Regions from separate parts of the Enterobacter sp. JS8-1 genome, predicted to be linked through region 2. Evidence: predicted binding sites of a transcription regulator. Region 2 holds the regulator's gene; the other holds the start of a gene.
The links. Region 2 encodes Fur, which represses iron uptake genes when iron is present. Its sites were predicted from a motif close to ATAATAATGAGAACNACTATCAA; they were not measured.
Positions count from the first base shown of each region.

Region 1: ACOQH0_RS19810 (siderophore-interacting protein) is a predicted target of Fur. The motif match lies at 2,079-2,101, and genes of this name have one in related genera.

Region 1 covers NZ_CP185805.1:4,159,719-4,167,901, forward strand. Annotated here, with positions in the region: gene ACOQH0_RS19805 (DNA repair protein) at 96-1,265, shown strand; gene ACOQH0_RS19810 (siderophore-interacting protein) at 1,266-2,030, opposite strand; gene ACOQH0_RS19815 (PadR family transcriptional regulator) at 2,178-2,672, shown strand; gene ACOQH0_RS19820 (methyl-accepting chemotaxis protein) at 2,669-4,228, opposite strand; gene ACOQH0_RS19825 (methyl-accepting chemotaxis protein) at 4,557-6,077, opposite strand; gene ygjG (putrescine aminotransferase) at 6,503-7,882, shown strand; gene ACOQH0_RS19835 (helix-turn-helix domain-containing protein) at 7,968-8,183, opposite strand, start outside.
Region 2 covers NZ_CP185805.1:1,384,072-1,392,254, forward strand. Annotated here, with positions in the region: gene glnS (glutamine--tRNA ligase) at 47-1,714, shown strand; gene chiP (chitoporin ChiP) at 2,162-3,559, shown strand; gene chiQ (ChiQ/YbfN family lipoprotein) at 3,607-3,933, shown strand; gene fur (ferric iron uptake transcriptional regulator) at 4,037-4,483, opposite strand; gene fldA (flavodoxin FldA) at 4,775-5,305, opposite strand; gene ybfE (LexA regulated protein) at 5,461-5,748, opposite strand; gene ybfF (esterase) at 5,877-6,650, opposite strand; gene seqA (replication initiation negative regulator SeqA) at 6,834-7,382, shown strand; gene pgm (phosphoglucomutase (alpha-D-glucose-1,6-bisphosphate-dependent)) at 7,407-8,183, shown strand, end outside.

The DNA of each region.
Region 1 (8,183 bases), 2.1 Mb from region 2:
TGTCGCGCCGATCATCATCCGTGTGTATTATTTCCTGTAGCGTTTACAACAACTAACCTTAACTCAAATACTTAAGCGCCAAAGCGAAAGGCATCATGAGCACACCGATCAAACGGCTAGAAATCATAAAAAATGCCATCGAACTGGAAGATGACGACATCATCCAGAGCCAGCTGACGCGGCTGAAAAATGAAGCGTTTGACGAGGAGCTACAGGCAATCGTCATGGCGCTTGAGAATAAGAACTACACCGCAGCTATCAGGGCCATCACCGCGTGGCTGCAGGGCCAGCGCGCCGTGACCCCGTGGCGTGACCCGCAGGTGGCCGCCAGCAAGCTGGAGCTGAAGGCGCTGGAAGAGCGTCTGCGCGACCTGATTGACCGCCGCAACGCCCGCGTGCAGCAGCTTGATGAGTTCAACGATCTCTATTTCTCCCGTCTCGGGCCGCTGATGCAGCAGATCCTCGCCCTGCGTAAAACGCTGGCGGAGTTAAACCTGCGCCGTCAGCAGGCGGAGGCGCGTCGTCGCGAAGAAGATTATCGCCGCTGTCAGCGCTATATGGCGCAGGCGGTAGAGGTGCTGGCAACGCTCACCCAGCGCTGGCGCGATCTCCCGGCCGATTCCGTACAGGCTGCCGAGGCGCGTAAACAGCTGCAGCAGCAAAGCAACCTGATTGCCAATCTTCTGGCCGAAGCGCTGGAACTGGAGAGCGGCTTAACGCGTGAAGAAGAGCCCGCGCGCCAGGCGCGCGATGAGGCTAACGAAGAGTACGAGAAGTATCGCGAGCAGCATCACGATGCCGAAGTACGTCTGCGCAAAGGGAAAGATCTCTCGGAAGAGGATCGGAACGAGCTGAAACGCCTGTGGCGTCAGGCGAGCAAGCTGTGCCACCCGGATCTGGTGGCAGACGATCTGAAAGAAGAAGCTAACACCATGATGGTGCAGCTTAACCAGGCCAAACAGCGCGGGGATGTGAAAGCGATCCGTTCACTGGTGGCACGCCTGCAGCAGGGCTTTGAGCCAATGATGGCGAGCGACAGGCTGAACGATCTGGAGCGTATCCGCAAAAAAATGGCGCAGGTGCGCGAGCAAATCGACACCTTAGTGAACGAGCTGGCGGAGCTGGAGAAAGAAGAATCCTGGCTGCTGGTGTCGTCGCTGAACAATATGGAAGCCTACTTTGCCCAGCAGGAGAAGGCGCTGCATGAGGTCCGCGCCTCGCTCGAACATCAGGTGAGCGAAGCGCAGCTGGAGTCCGCAGCCTGACTATTTAGCGTGCCAGTATGCGCTGGCACGCACCAGCTGTTGGTCAATCGCGTCGGTTTCAAACTGGCGGCTCAGGTTTTTCACCACCTTCCCTTCCCCGGTCAGCCAGATAAAGTAATCCTCTTCGGGCACGGCCAGCGTCGCCAGATGATCGGCCACCGCCTGCGGGTTGTGGCCCACAATCCAGGTGAGGTTGAATTCACTCAGGTGCGCCAGATAGTCCTTATAAGATCCGTCACCCACGGTCACGACCGCATGAACGTCCGGGCGTACCGGCAGTTTTGCGATGCCTTCTAAACGGCGGCGCAGCGCGGGCATCCCGGATTCATCGCACACGTACAGCTGCCAGGCGTAATCTTCCGGCACCACCAGCGATCCGCGCGGCCCACCGATAGTGAGTTTGTCGCCAGGTTTGGCCGCTACCGCCCAGCTGCAGGCAACGCCGCCATTATGAACGAAGAAATCCAGCACCAGCTCATTTTTCTCCTCATCGAACAGGGGCGTATAGTCACGCGCCTGCGGGCGCACGCCGTCGCCCCACTCGATGCCTTCATCGGTGACAACGGGCGGAACAAAGGTCGCGCCCGGCGCAGGGAAAAAGACCTTGGTGTGGTCGTCGAAACCGCGGGAGCTAAAGCCTTCCAGCGCCTCACCGCCGAGGACAACGCGCTGGAAGCCAGCGCTGACGCGCTCGACGCGGAGCACGTTCAGCTCGCGAAAGCGCAGGTCATTGCGGACACGTTGAGGGTAACGGGTTGATGTCATTTTTATGCCCTTCTCAGGTGAATACGATATATCGAAATTGATTTTTTAATGATAATGATTGCTATTAACCAAGAATGCAAGATCTTTTAGATTGCATCTGAATATATCTAAGATATAGTTTAGATATATCAAATTAAGAGAGTCACTATGCGACACGAACATGAAGGCGGTGGACGCCGACCGCGCTTTTTCGGCCACGGCGATCTACGGCTGGTGATCCTGGATATTCTGACCCGCAATGCCAGTCACGGTTATGAGCTGATCAAAGAGATCGAGAACCTGACGCAGGGGAACTACACGCCGAGCCCGGGCGTGATCTACCCAACCCTGGATTATCTGCAGGATCAGACGTTTATCACCATTACGGAAGAAGAGAGCGGTCGTAAGAAAATTGCGATAACCGCTGAAGGACAAAACTGGCTGGATGAAAACCGGGAACAGCTGGAACAGATCCAGGTGCGCATCAAAGCGCGCAGCGTCGGCTTCCAGCTGCGCAAAAACCCGCAGATGAAGCGGGCGCTGGAAAACTTCAAAGCGGTGCTGGACCTGAAGGTGAATCAGGGAGAGCTCAGCGACGCGCAGCTCAAGCAGATCGTCGGCGTGATCGACCGCGCGGCGCTGGAGATCTCCCAGCTGGATTAAGCGAGCGCGCGCTCGCTGACGCGGAACACTTTTACCAACTCTTTCAGGTGCATCGCCTGATCGTTCAGCGATGCCGCCGCCGCAACGGACTCCTCCACCAGCGCCGAGTTCTGCTGGGTGGTGGCGTCAATCAGGCCAATCGCACTGTTGATCTGCGAGATGCCTTCCGTCTGCTCATGGCTGGCCTGACGGATCTCACGCAGGATCACGTCCATCTCCTCCACGTTGCCGACCATCCCGTTGATCAGCCCGCTGGCTTTTTCCACCAGGTTCATCCCGTCCTGAGTCTGGCTGGTGGAGCTTTCAATCAGCTGGCGGATTTCACTCGCCGAAGAGGCGCTCTTCTGTGCCAGCTGGCGCACTTCGCCCGCGACCACCGCAAAGCCACGGCCGTGCTCTCCCGCACGTGCCGCCTCGACTGCTGCGTTCAGCGCCAGAATATTGGTCTGGAAGGCAATGGCGTCGATCAGGTCGATAATGTCGGACATCCGGTTGGATGTTTCGTTAATCAGGCGCATTTTGCTGGTCACCTGTTTCATCATCTCACCGTTGTTTTTCACCACCGTGGCGGCATCGGCAGAGAGGGTGGTCGCTTCCCCGGTGTGCGACGCGGTGTTTTTCACCGTCGCGGTGATCTGCTCCATCGAGGCTGCCGTCTGCTCGACGGAACTGGCCTGCTCTTCGGTGCGCGCGGCCAGATCCTGGTTGCCTGCGACAATCTGCGCGGCGGCGCTGGAGATGTTTTCCGAGCCGGTTTGCACCTGCTGCACAATCTCCAGCAGACGGGTTTTCATCTCCATCAGCGCATGCAACAACAGGCCGGTTTCGTCTTTACCGTGAGACGTAATGCTGTCGGTCAGATCGCCATCGGCAATGGCTTCTGCAAAGCTCACCGCCTCGCCCAGCGGACGGGTAATGGAGCGTACGATAAACCAGCCGATCAGGCTGCCCGCCGCCACGCTGAAGAGCGTGATCAGGAGCAGCAGCATGCGGTTGGTTCGGAAATCACCGTCCACCTGCGCGCCCGCGCTCTGCATCTCGTTGTTTTGGATGGCGATCAGCGCCTGCACCTTCGCTTTGTAAGCCTGCTGCACGGTGAGGGTGTTGGTCATCATCTCCTGGATAGCGCCCGCACGGTTGTTGTTCTGTACCGCCTGTAAAATGCGGTAGCGCGAGTCCAGATACTGCTGGCGCACGCTGCGGATATCCGCCAGCACCTGCTGAGACTTCTGATCCTGCAACGCGTTGTTCAGCTCGCCCAGGATCACCGTAATGTGCTCGCTGATCTCTTTCAGACGCTGCTGAGATTGCCCCGTGTAGGTGCCCTGCTCGTCCAGCAGCATAAGCTGCTGCGTGCTTATAAATTCCTGGAAGTTGTCGATTAGCTGGTTGGCTTTTACCGTGGTTGGATAATCGTGGGTAATGATAGTCTGCATCCCGTTGTTCGCCCGATTCAGGCTCAGCAATGAGACACTCGCACTGACGATCATCAGAACAATAAAGAACCCAAACGCCAGAAATAATTTCGTGCCGATCTTTACGTCATGTAAGAACATATTTACTCCATCGATGTGATTATTTCTCAGACGATCACCGTTATCGGTAACGAACGCGCTAACTTTATGACTTTGATCGTTTTTTTATTTCATAACCATCACAATGGATAGGTACAGTCTATTAATTTTGGCGCATCGATCGTTGCGTAACCACCAGAGAGGGCATTTCTGAAATAGCATCGGGGAAAACTGACTTAGGCAGGCATAAATAACTGAGCGGATTTTTTTAGTTATTTAATATCACATTAACAATAAACATTAAAAATAATCACATTAAAACGCCGTTTAGACCTGGTGGCATAAACGGCTTTTCTGGAACATTACTGGCTCAATGGAGCACGGTCACGGCATCTTTGAGACGCCCCGCACGGTGCTTCACCATGGCGGAGATCTGCGCGCTCTCCTCTACCAGGTCCGCATTTTTCTGGGTAATACTGTCCAGTTCGGCAACGGCCCGGGTTAACTCGGACAGCCCGGTAGCCTGTTCAGACGTGGCGTGGCTAATCTGGGCAATAAGCTGCGTGACGTTTTTCACCTGCTCAACAATGTCATCCATTGTGCGGCCTGCCGCGTGAACCTGATCGGAGCCGGACTGTACCTTACTGGCGCTGGCGTCAATCAGCTTACGGATATCGTTAGCCGCACTGGCGCTGCGGCTGGCGAGGTGACGAACCTCACCGGCCACGACCGCAAAGCCTTTGCCCTGTTCGCCTGCGCGTGCCGCTTCCACTGCCGCGTTCAGCGCCAGAATATTGGTCTGGAAAGCGATGTCATTGATAAGCGAAGTGATCGAGCCAATCCGCTGGGTGCTGTCAGCAATATCATCCATGGTTTTCACCACCGTCTGCATCGCATTTCCGCCTTTGGTCGCCGCGTTGCTGGCCGCCACGGAGAGCTTATCGACTTCGGCAGCGGTTTCTGAGTTGCTTTGTACCGAGGCGGCCATTTGATTCATCGTCGCCACGGTCTGCTGCACATTGGTGACGGTCTGACGCGTGCGGTCGTTGAGATCGTCATTCCCCTGCGCCAGCTTATCGCTGCCATCGCGCACGCTCACCACCTGGCTTGAAACATCATTGATTAACCAGCGACACATCAGCCCCAGCTGTCCGATCGCGCGCAGCGTCAGCCCCAGCTCGTCGCTGCGGTTCAGGTGCTGCACGCTGTTACGCTCACCGGTCGCGACCTTCAGCGCCTGACGCGTGACATTTTCCATCGGTCGGACAATCTGCTGCTCGAACAGCATCGTCCCGACGACCATCACGACGGCAGCAGCCACCAGCGATGGCCACCCCGCAGAGGTTAACGCCAGCGTGGCAGCCATCACCGTAAACAGCGCCGCCATGACGCTACGAACCCGCCAGCGCAGCGGCATAGCCGGTAACTTCCCGAGCCAGCCTTTGCGCACCACCAGCCCTTTATGGATACGTTTTTTACAACGGCCTTCATTGAGCGCCTTATATAAAGGCTCCACGGTCGCAATCTCTTCAGCCGTCGCTTTTGTGCGAATCGACATATAGCCGGTCATTTTTCCGTGGCGCACCATCGGCACGGCGTTCGCTCGCACCCAGTAGTGGTCGCCGTTTTTACGGCGGTTTTTGACAATCCCGCTCCACGGTTCCCCCTGTTGCAGCGTGTACCACATGTCGGCGAAGGCCGCTTTCGGCATGTCGGGGTGACGCACCATATTGTGAGGCTGTCCCATCAGTTCCTGGAGCGTATAGCCACTTACCTGCACAAAGGTGTCGTTGGCATGGGTCATGTAGCTCTGGAGATCGGTGGTAGACATAAGAGTGGTGTCACTATCCAGAGGGAATTCATTCTGGGTGACAAAGGATGGAGAGGACATGGCGGGCATTCCTTGCAGGTTATTCGAGTGTTAATTTTGTGGTTTATTGTTTTTTCGGCGGTTACAAATTTATCTTTAGTTGTTAAATCCGATCGAGATCGCAAATTTCGGGTAAACCGCACTTTCTGTACGCTTTTCTAATCGATTGATTTAAAATACTTTCGTAGAGAAATTACCTGTAAAGCATGATCTATTAACGCCCACTTAAGTGGCATCTTTCGCACCACTCCGGTGCAATTGACCCCATCCATCGCGCTCTCCCCTCCGGCCTTCATCCCATCAGGCTGGTATCGGCATGATTAAATATTGCGCAACATTATTTTAACCTGGTATTTATCCCGATTTTCGTTAAGTCCGCTGAAGTGGCGTAATCCCTGCAATACTTAACGCAGTATCATGTGATACGCGATCCCCGGGAGCACATTTTGAACAGGTTACCTTCCAGCGCCTCGGCTCTTGCCTGTACCGCGCACGCACTGAATCTCATTGAGAAGCGAACGCTCGATCATGAGGAGATGAAACAACTTAACCGAGAGGTCATCGATTACTTTAAAGAGCATGTGAATCCTGGTTTTCTTGAGTATCGCAAATCTGTTACCGCCGGCGGGGATTACGGAGCCGTAGAGTGGCAAGCGGGAAGTCTGAACACGCTTGTCGACACCCAGGGACAGGAATTTATCGATTGCCTGGGGGGTTTTGGTATTTTCAACGTGGGGCACCGTAATCCAGTTGTGGTTTCCGCCGTACAGAATCAACTTGCGAAACAACCTCTCCATAGCCAGGAACTTCTCGACCCGCTTCGCGCCATGCTCGCGAAAACGCTGGCGGCCTTAACGCCCGGCAAACTGAAGTACAGCTTCTTTAGCAACAGCGGCACGGAATCGGTCGAAGCGGCGATTAAACTCGCCAAAGCGTACCAGTCACCGCGCGGGAAATTTACCTTTATCGCCACCAGCGGCGCGTTCCACGGGAAATCCCTGGGCGCACTGTCGGCGACCGCCAAATCCACCTTCCGCAAACCGTTTATGCCGCTGCTGCCGGGCTTCCGCCACGTGCCGTTCGGTGACATTAACGCCATGCGCACCGTGCTGAGTGAATGCCGTAAAACCGGCGACGATGTGGCAGCGGTGCTCCTGGAGCCTATCCAGGGTGAAGGCGGCGTGATCTTGCCTCCGCAAGGCTATCTGCCCGCCGTGCGACAGCTGTGCGATGAGTTTGGCGCGCTGCTGATCCTCGACGAAGTGCAAACCGGCATGGGGCGCACTGGCAAGATGTTTGCCTGCGAGCATGAAAACGTTCAGCCGGACATCCTGTGCCTGGCGAAGGCGCTCGGCGGCGGCGTGATGCCAATAGGCGCGACGGTTGCGACGGAAGAGGTGTTCTCGGTGCTGTTCGACAACCCGTTCCTGCATACCACCACCTTTGGCGGCAACCCGCTGGCCTGTGCGGCGGCGCTGGCGACCATCAACGTGCTGCTGGAGCAAAACCTGCCCGCGCAGGCGGAGCAGAAAGGCGACATGCTGCTGGACGGCTTCCGCCAGTTGGGCCGGGAATATCCGGACCTTGTGCAGGAGGCGCGCGGTAAAGGGATGCTTATGGCAATCGAGTTTGTCGACAACGAAATCGGCTACAGCTTCGCGAGCGAGATGTTCCGCCAGCGGGTGCTGGTGGCCGGGACGCTCAACAACTCGAAAACCATCCGCATTGAGCCACCGCTGACGCTGACGATTGAGCAGTGTGAGCAGGTGCTGAAAGCGGCGCGCAAAGCGCTGGCAGCGCTCAGGGTCAGTGTGGAAGAGGCGTAATCAACGCCGGGTGGCGCTACGCTTACCCGGCCGACAAAATACTGCATATGTAGGCCCGGTAAGCGTAGCGCCACCGGGCTGCTTTTTAACGGTGAAACTCCGCCACCGTCATAGTGAAGCGCAGTACGCTCTCCCCTTCGTTCGCATAACCGTGCGCCGCTTCGGTTTTCGCCACCGCCGACGCGCCAGCGTTCAGCTGCGTAACCGTCTCGTCCACCGTCAGCGTCAACACGCCTTCGTTCACGTGCAGCAGCTCAAAGGTTCCCGCCGGATGCCCTGTCGAGGTGAAATACTCCCCCGG
Region 2 (8,183 bases):
AAGATCATATGCCGTTATACGTTGTTTACGCTTTGAGGAATCCACGATGAGTGAGGCAGAAGCCCGCCCGAGTAACTTTATTCGTCAGATCATCGATGAAGATCTGGCCAGTGGTAAGCACACCACAATTCATACCCGCTTCCCGCCGGAGCCGAACGGCTACCTGCATATTGGGCATGCAAAATCTATCTGCCTGAACTTTGGTATTGCGCAAGACTATCAGGGCCAGTGCAACCTGCGTTTCGATGACACCAACCCAGTAAAAGAAGACATCGAATACGTTGAGTCCATCAAGAACGACGTGCAATGGCTGGGCTTCAGCTGGTCTGGCGATATTTGCTACTCCTCTGACTATTTCGATCAGCTGTACGCCTACGCTGTAGAGCTTATCAACAAAGGTCTGGCGTATGTCGACGAACTCTCTGCTGACGAAATCCGTGAATACCGCGGCTCGCTGACCGCACCGGGCAAAAACAGCCCATACCGCGATCGCAGCGTAGAAGAGAACCTGGCGCTGTTTGAAAAAATGCGTGCCGGTGGCTTCGAAGAAGGCAAAGCGTGTCTGCGTGCCAAAATCGACATGGCCTCTCCGTTCATCGTGATGCGCGATCCGGTGTTGTACCGCATTAAGTTTGCGGAACACCACCAGACCGGTAACAAGTGGTGCATCTACCCGATGTACGACTTCACCCACTGCATCAGCGATGCGCTGGAAGGCATTACGCACTCTCTGTGTACGCTGGAGTTCCAGGACAACCGCCGTCTGTACGACTGGGTGCTGGATAACATCACCATTCCTGTGCATCCACGTCAGTACGAGTTCTCTCGTCTGAACCTGGAATACACCGTGATGTCCAAGCGTAAGCTGAACCTGCTGGTCACTGACAAGCACGTTGAAGGCTGGGATGACCCGCGTATGCCGACCATCTCCGGTCTGCGTCGTCGTGGCTACACCTCCGCGTCTATCCGCGAGTTCTGCAAACGTATCGGCGTCACCAAACAGGACAACACCATTGAAATCGCTTCTCTGGAGTCCTGCATCCGTGAAGACCTGAACGAAAACGCCCCGCGCGCGATGGCGGTGATCGACCCGGTTAAACTGGTTATCGAAAACTACCCGCAGGGCGAGAGCGAGCTGGTGTCTATGCCTAACCATCCGAGCAAGCCGGAGATGGGTACCCGCGACGTGCCGTTCAGCGGCGAGATCTGGATCGATCGTGCTGACTTCCGCGAAGAAGCGAACAAGCAGTACAAGCGTCTGGTGCTGGGCAAAGAAGTCCGTCTGCGTAATGCATACGTGATTAAAGCTGAGCGCGTTGAGAAAGATGCAGAAGGTAACATCACCACCATTTTCTGTTCTTACGATGCAGAAACGCTGAGTAAAGACCCTGCTGATGGCCGTAAGGTGAAGGGCGTTATTCACTGGGTGAGCGCTTCCCATGCGCTGCCGGTTGAGATCCGTCTGTATGACCGTCTGTTCAGCGTGCCTAACCCAGGCGCGGCTGACGATTTCCTGGCGACCATTAATCCTGAATCACTCGTTATCAGGCAGGGTTACGCTGAGCCGTCCCTGAAAGCGGCTGAAGCGGGTAAAGCGTTCCAGTTCGAGCGTGAAGGTTACTTCTGCCTGGACAGCCGTTACAGCACCGCAGAAAAACCGGTATTTAACCGTACCGTCGGCCTGCGTGACACCTGGGCTAAGATCGGCGAATAATATTGCTGCTCTGGTCAAGGAGAAACAAACGCCGCTTATTGCGGCGTTTTTTTTATTTAATGATCATGGTATTAAGCCAGGGCTTAAAGATAAGCCGCTAAAATATCAGGTCAATGAGGTGCTACTTATTTTTCTAAAAAAAAGTTTGTATTTTTACGAAATACAAAAAGGATGAAAAATAAACAGCAAATACCTGCGCTACCCGCTGAAATTTCTGATATTTCCCCGCCAATCCTCGCTCTCCTCTAAATGTTACAAAGCACTACGAATTATGTGCACTTCGTCATAATCCTGACTTTTGCCCACGGAAAAGCATTGATAATTCGCGTCGCGAAAAATAACCTAAAGGCGGTAGTTAATTCGAGGGTATTTCTAACTACCCCTGACCTTTTGGTCTTTTATATTTTCGCCGTTAAGGCGTTTTAATTCGTCAAAGAGGAATAATCTATGCGTACGTTCAGTGGCAAACGTAGTGCGCTGGCGCTGGCTATCGTCGGTGTGACAGCAATGTCGAGCCTGGCGATCACCCCAGAAGCTAAGGCAGAAGGTTTCATCGATGATTCTACCCTCACGGGCGGTATTTATTACTGGCAGCGTGAGCGTGACCGTAAAGACGTCACTGAAGACAAATACAAAACCAACCTTTCGCACTCCACCTGGAACGCCAACCTGGACTTCCAGTCAGGCTATGCCGCGGATATGTTCGGTCTGGATATTGCTGCCTTCACCGCCATTGAAATGGCTGAAAACGGCGACAGCGCACACCCGAACGAAATCGCCTTCTCCTCCAGTAACAAAGCGTATAAAGAAGACTGGTCTGGCGATAAAAGCGGTGTCAGCCTGTACAAGGCAGCAGCGAAATTCAAATACGGCCCGGTGTGGGCACGTGGGGGCTATATTCAGCCAACCGGTCAAACGCTGTTAGCGCCGCACTGGAGCTTTATGCCGGGTACCTACCAGGGTGCGGAAGCCGGGGCTAACTTTGACTACGGCGATGCGGGCGCGCTGAGCTTCTCCTATATGTGGACCAACGAGTACAAAGCACCGTGGCACATTGAGATGGACAAGTTCTACCAGAACGATAAGAAAACCAAAGTCGATTACCTCCACTCGCTGGGCGCAAAATACGACTTCAAAAACGACCTGGTCCTGGAAGCTGCATTTGGTCAGGCGGAAGGTTATATCGATCAGTATTTTGCTAAAGCCAGCTACAAATTTGATGTCGTGGGCAGCCCGCTGAGCACCAGCTACCAGTTTTACGGCACGCGCGATAAAGCCAGCAATGGCACCGTTAACGATATCTATGACGGCACTGCATGGCTGCAGGCACTGACCTTCGGCTACAAAGTGGGCCAGGTCGATTTACGTCTGGAAGGAACATGGGTGAAGGCAGAAGGGCAGCAGGGCTATTTCCTGCAGCGTATGACGCCAACCTACGCGTCCTCTAACGGTCGTCTCGATATCTGGTGGGATAACCGCTCTGACTTCAACGCCGACGGCGAAAAAGCGGTGTTCTTCGGCGCAATGTATGACCTGAAAAACTGGAACCTGCCTGGCTGGGCGGTGGGTGCATCTTACGCTTACGCCTGGGGCGCAAAACCTGCGGATATGGCGACACCGGACGCGTACTACGATCCAAACTATCGTCTGAAAGAGTCTTCTTACAGCCTGGATGCAATCTACACCCTGCAGGATGGCCGTGCAAAAGGCACGATGTTCAAACTGCACTTCACGCAGTATGACAACCACTCCGATATCCCGAGTTACGCGGGCGGTTACGGCAACATCTTCCAGGATGAACGTGACGTGAAATTCATGGTCATTGCGCCATTCACTATCTTCTGATGAACACACCGGCGGGCAATGTCCCGCCGGTATGGAGACTGCACATGATGAAAAAAATCGTAATCGTCGCGTTGCTGGTATCAGGGCTGGTGGCGTGTGCTCAGACTGAGGCACCAAAAGAAGATTCCCGCCTGAAGGAGGCCTATAGCGCCTGTATCAATACGGCGGAAGGGTCGCCCGAGAAAATCGAAGCCTGTCAGAGCGTGCTGAACGTGCTGAAGAAAGAGAAAGCGCATGAGCAGTTTGCGACGCAGGAAAACGTCCGCGTGATGGATTACCAGGCCTGCATTCAGGCGCGTAAAACCGGTAACGATCAGGAAGTGGCGAAGCGTTGCGATAAGATCTGGAGCGATATTCGCAGTAACAATAAATAAGTTGCTTTATGCCCGGTGGCGCTGCGTCACCGGGCTTTTTTTTGCCCAAAAACAGGCAAAAAAAAAGCCAACCTTACGGCTGGCTCAGAGTATAAACACGATATTATTTTGCGTCGTGCGCGTGGTCGTCTTCACGGCAATCGCCTTCAGCACAGTGACCATACAGGTACAGGCTGTGGTTGGTCAGGCGAATACCGTGACGTGCGGCGATTTCACGCTGGCGTGATTCGATGGAATCATCGCTGAATTCAATAACCTTGCCACAATCGAGGCAGATCAGGTGATCGTGATGGTGCTGCTGGGTCAGCTCGAAAACGGATTTGCCGCCTTCGAAGTTATGACGGGTAACAATGCCCGCGTCATCGAACTGGTTCAGCACACGATACACGGTTGCCAGCCCAATCTCTTCACCCATGTCGATAAGACGTTTGTAGAGGTCTTCCGCACTGACATGGTGATTGTCTGGCCCCTGAAGCACTTCAAGGATTTTTAACCGAGGAAGCGTTACTTTCAGGCCAGCCTTCTTTAATGCGGTATTGTTGTCAGTCATGCGGAATCTGTCCTGTTGCTAAACGATTCACTTCTAATGAAGAAGTGACAGAAAATGCACTTGGGATAATGCGTCTCATTATAGAACTGCCATGGCTAAATGAAAACTGCAAGTCTCAAGCAAAGTATGCTTATAAAAACGTGGTATCACCAACAAACTTGTTCGATGGCATCCACTTTTTACCAGGGGGATATTGTACAGGTCTGAACGAAAAAGTTAAAAGTTTGTAGCAATTAATTTAATCGGTTTTACCTGGTAAGCGGGCGCAACCGGAGTTGCGCCACCGGGAAATCAGGCGTTAAGAATGTCGTCGAGGTTCAGTTCTTCGCGAACCTGCTTAACCCATTTCTCAACGCGTTCAGCGGTCAGTTCCGGCTGACGGTCTTCGTCAATGGCCAGGCCGACAAAGTGGTCGTCGTCTGCCAGGCCTTTAGAGGCTTCAAAGTGGTAACCCGCCGTTGGCCAGTGGCCCACAATAGCAGCACCGCGCGGTTCAATGATGTCGCGGATGGTGCCCAGTGCGTCACAGAAGTATTCTGCGTAGTCTTCCTGGTCGCCACAACCGAACAGCGCGACCAGCTTACCGTTGAAGTCAACTTCTTCCAGGGTTGGGAAGAAATCGTCCCAGTCACACTGCGCTTCGCCGTAGTACCAGGTCGGGATACCCAGCAGCAGGATGTCATAGCCTTCGAGATCTTCTTTGCTGCTCTTGGCGATGTCGTGCACATCGGCAACGTCTTTACCGAGCTGTTTTTGAATGTTTTTTGCGATATTTTCGGTATTGCCGGTATCACTGCCAAAGAAAATGCCGATGATTGCCATGAGTAAAATAACCTCTTGAAACTTAATGGTATGGTGGCGCAATTTGTCCACGGATAAGGGCAATAATAGCAGAACAGGCAACCCTGCGGAAACAGCTATCGCGCAGGACTGCACTCTGTGCTACATGAAAAGGGTCATAAAGGGGATTTTCAGACTTATGCCTTGCTGCGCAATGTCTCAAGTTGGGTGATTAACATCTCTTCAATCAGTTCGCTGCGGCTGATGTTACGCGCCTCGGCCAGCTCATTTAGTGCATCGACAGCATCGGCGTTCAGCTTCAGTTCGACACGCTTAAGCCCACGATTTTTATCGCGTTTAAGCTGGTTGCGTTTATTGATACGCAGCTGTTCATCGCGCGAGAGCGGATTCGTTTTCGGTCGTCCCGGTCGACGCTCATTCGCGAACAGATCTAGTGTCGTACGGTCCGTTTGTTCTTTGGCCATGATTCTGAGACTTCGGGGGAAATACGCCGCCCTGCTAATGCCCGGGCGATAAGCGCGCCATCATACATCACCGAAAACGGCACGCCAACGACTGGAAGCCCACAACCTTCCAGTCGCTCTCTTTTTAATCAATTTGCAGTATCAGAGAGATAGCGACGAATGGCGCGCAGCACGGCGTCCGGTTTTTCGGCGTGAACCCAGTGCCCGGCACCGGCGATCACATGGGCGCGAGCCTGCGGGAATTGGGCCAGCAGCGTGTCGCGGTAGGCATCGGTAACGTAAGGCGAGTTTCCGCCGCGAATAAAGAGGGTAGGGTGTGGCCACGCGGGGACGTTTTCCCAGCCCACGATGTTGTTGTATTGCTCCCAGAGCACCGGCACGTTAAAACGCCATTGCCCGTCGACAAACGACTTCAGCAGGAACTGCACGACGCCTTCTTCATCCAGATGCTCACGCATTACGGCGGCGGCCTGTTGGCGTGTTGCGACGCCCGCTTCTGTGACCGCATTAATAGCGGCGAAAATCTCATCGTGACGGCGGACGTTGTAATCCACAGGCGCGACGTCAATGACAACCAGCCCGTTGATACGCTCTGGCGCAAGCGCCGTCAGGGCCATCACCGCTTTGCCACCCATGGAATGCCCGATCAGCGTTACCTTCTGCAGGTTATGTGCATCCAGCGTATCCAGCAGATCCTGCGCCATCGCCGCGTAGGTCATCTCGTCGGAACGCCCGGAAAGACCGTGATTGCGCATATCAACCTGTAAAATATCGTGGTCGGAAACCAGATCGCGCGCCAGCACGCCCAGGTTATCGAGGCTACCAAACAGCCCGTGAACCAGTACGATGGGAGAATTATTGTTCGGCGATTGTGCAGATTGCGCTCGGGTATTCAATTTCATGGCAAAGTTCTTTTTTTACGTATGTCAGGTTAGGGTATCATGTTGACCATTCTGCCGCCCGGCTGCAAGGATCCAGTTTAATCTGACTTTTGCCGCCTGCCGGGTTTGACGCTATCCGCTGTTGGGATTTGACCTTATAATCCCAACGACTTGTATTCAGATAAGATATCGCACTGGATTAAGATGAAAACAATCGAAGTTGATGACGAACTCTATCAGTTTATTGCCAGCCAGACGCGGCATATCGGGGAGAGCGCGTCCGACATTTTACGGCGTATGCTTAAAATTTCCGCCGCCTCACAGCCTGCTACCCCTGTCACAAAAGATGTCGTGTCTCAGCCGAGCGTTGTTGCACAAGCAAAACCTGCCGTGATACCGGCAAAAGATAAAGTGCGCGCAGTACGTGAACTGCTGCTGTCTGATGAATACGCAGAGCAGAAAAAGGCGGTTAACCGCTTTATGCTGGTGCTGTCTACACTTCATTCACTGGATAACAAAGCGTTTGCTGAAGCGACCGAGTCGCTCCACGGTCGCACCCGTGTCTATTTCGCGGGCGACGAACAGACGCTGTTACAAAATGGCAATCAAACCAAACCTAAACATGTCCCTGGCACACCGTACTGGGTCATCACCAATACCAATACGGGCCGCAAGTGCAGCATGGTTGAACACATCATGCAGTCCATGCAGTTCCCGGCGGAATTGATTGAAAAGGTTTGCGGTACAATTTAACCCTTGCATCAAAAGGACCAGGCAATGGCAAATCACAGCCGTGCAGGCCAACCTGCACAACAAAGCGATTTGATTAACGTCGCTCAACTGACCGCGCAGTATTACGTGCTGAAGCCGGTCGTGGGCAACGCAGAACACGCAGTGAAGTTCGGCACATCTGGTCACCGCGGTAGTGCGGCGCGCCATAGCTTTAACGAACCGCACATTCTGGCCATTGCCCAGGCCATCGCGGAAGAGCGCGCCAAAAATGGTGTTACCGGTCCATGCTACGTGGGGAAAGATACTCATGCCCTGTCTGAACCGGCGTTTATTTCCGTACTGGAAGTGCTGGCAGCGAACGGTGTGGATGTGATTGTTCAGGAGAACAACGGTTTCACGCCAACGCCTGCGGTCTCTAACGCAATCCTCGTACACAACAAAAAAGGTGGCGCACAGGCTGACGGTATCGTCATTACGCCATCTCATAACCCGCCAGACGACGGTGGCATTAAATACAACCCGCCTAACGGTGGCCCGGCAGACACCAACGTCACCAAAGTGGTGGAAGACCGTGCGAATGCCCTGTTAGCCGACGATCTGAAAGGCGTTAAACGTATCACTCTGGATGCCGCCATGGCGTCCGGTCATGTGAAAGAGCAGGATCTGGTTCAGCCATTCGTGGAAGGGCTGGCGGATATCGTCGATATGGCGGCCATCCAGAAAGCCGGTCTGAAGCTGGGCGTGGATCCGCTGGGCGGCTCCGGTATTGAATACTGGAAGCGCATTGCAGAGCATTACAAGCTGGATCTGACCATCGTGAAC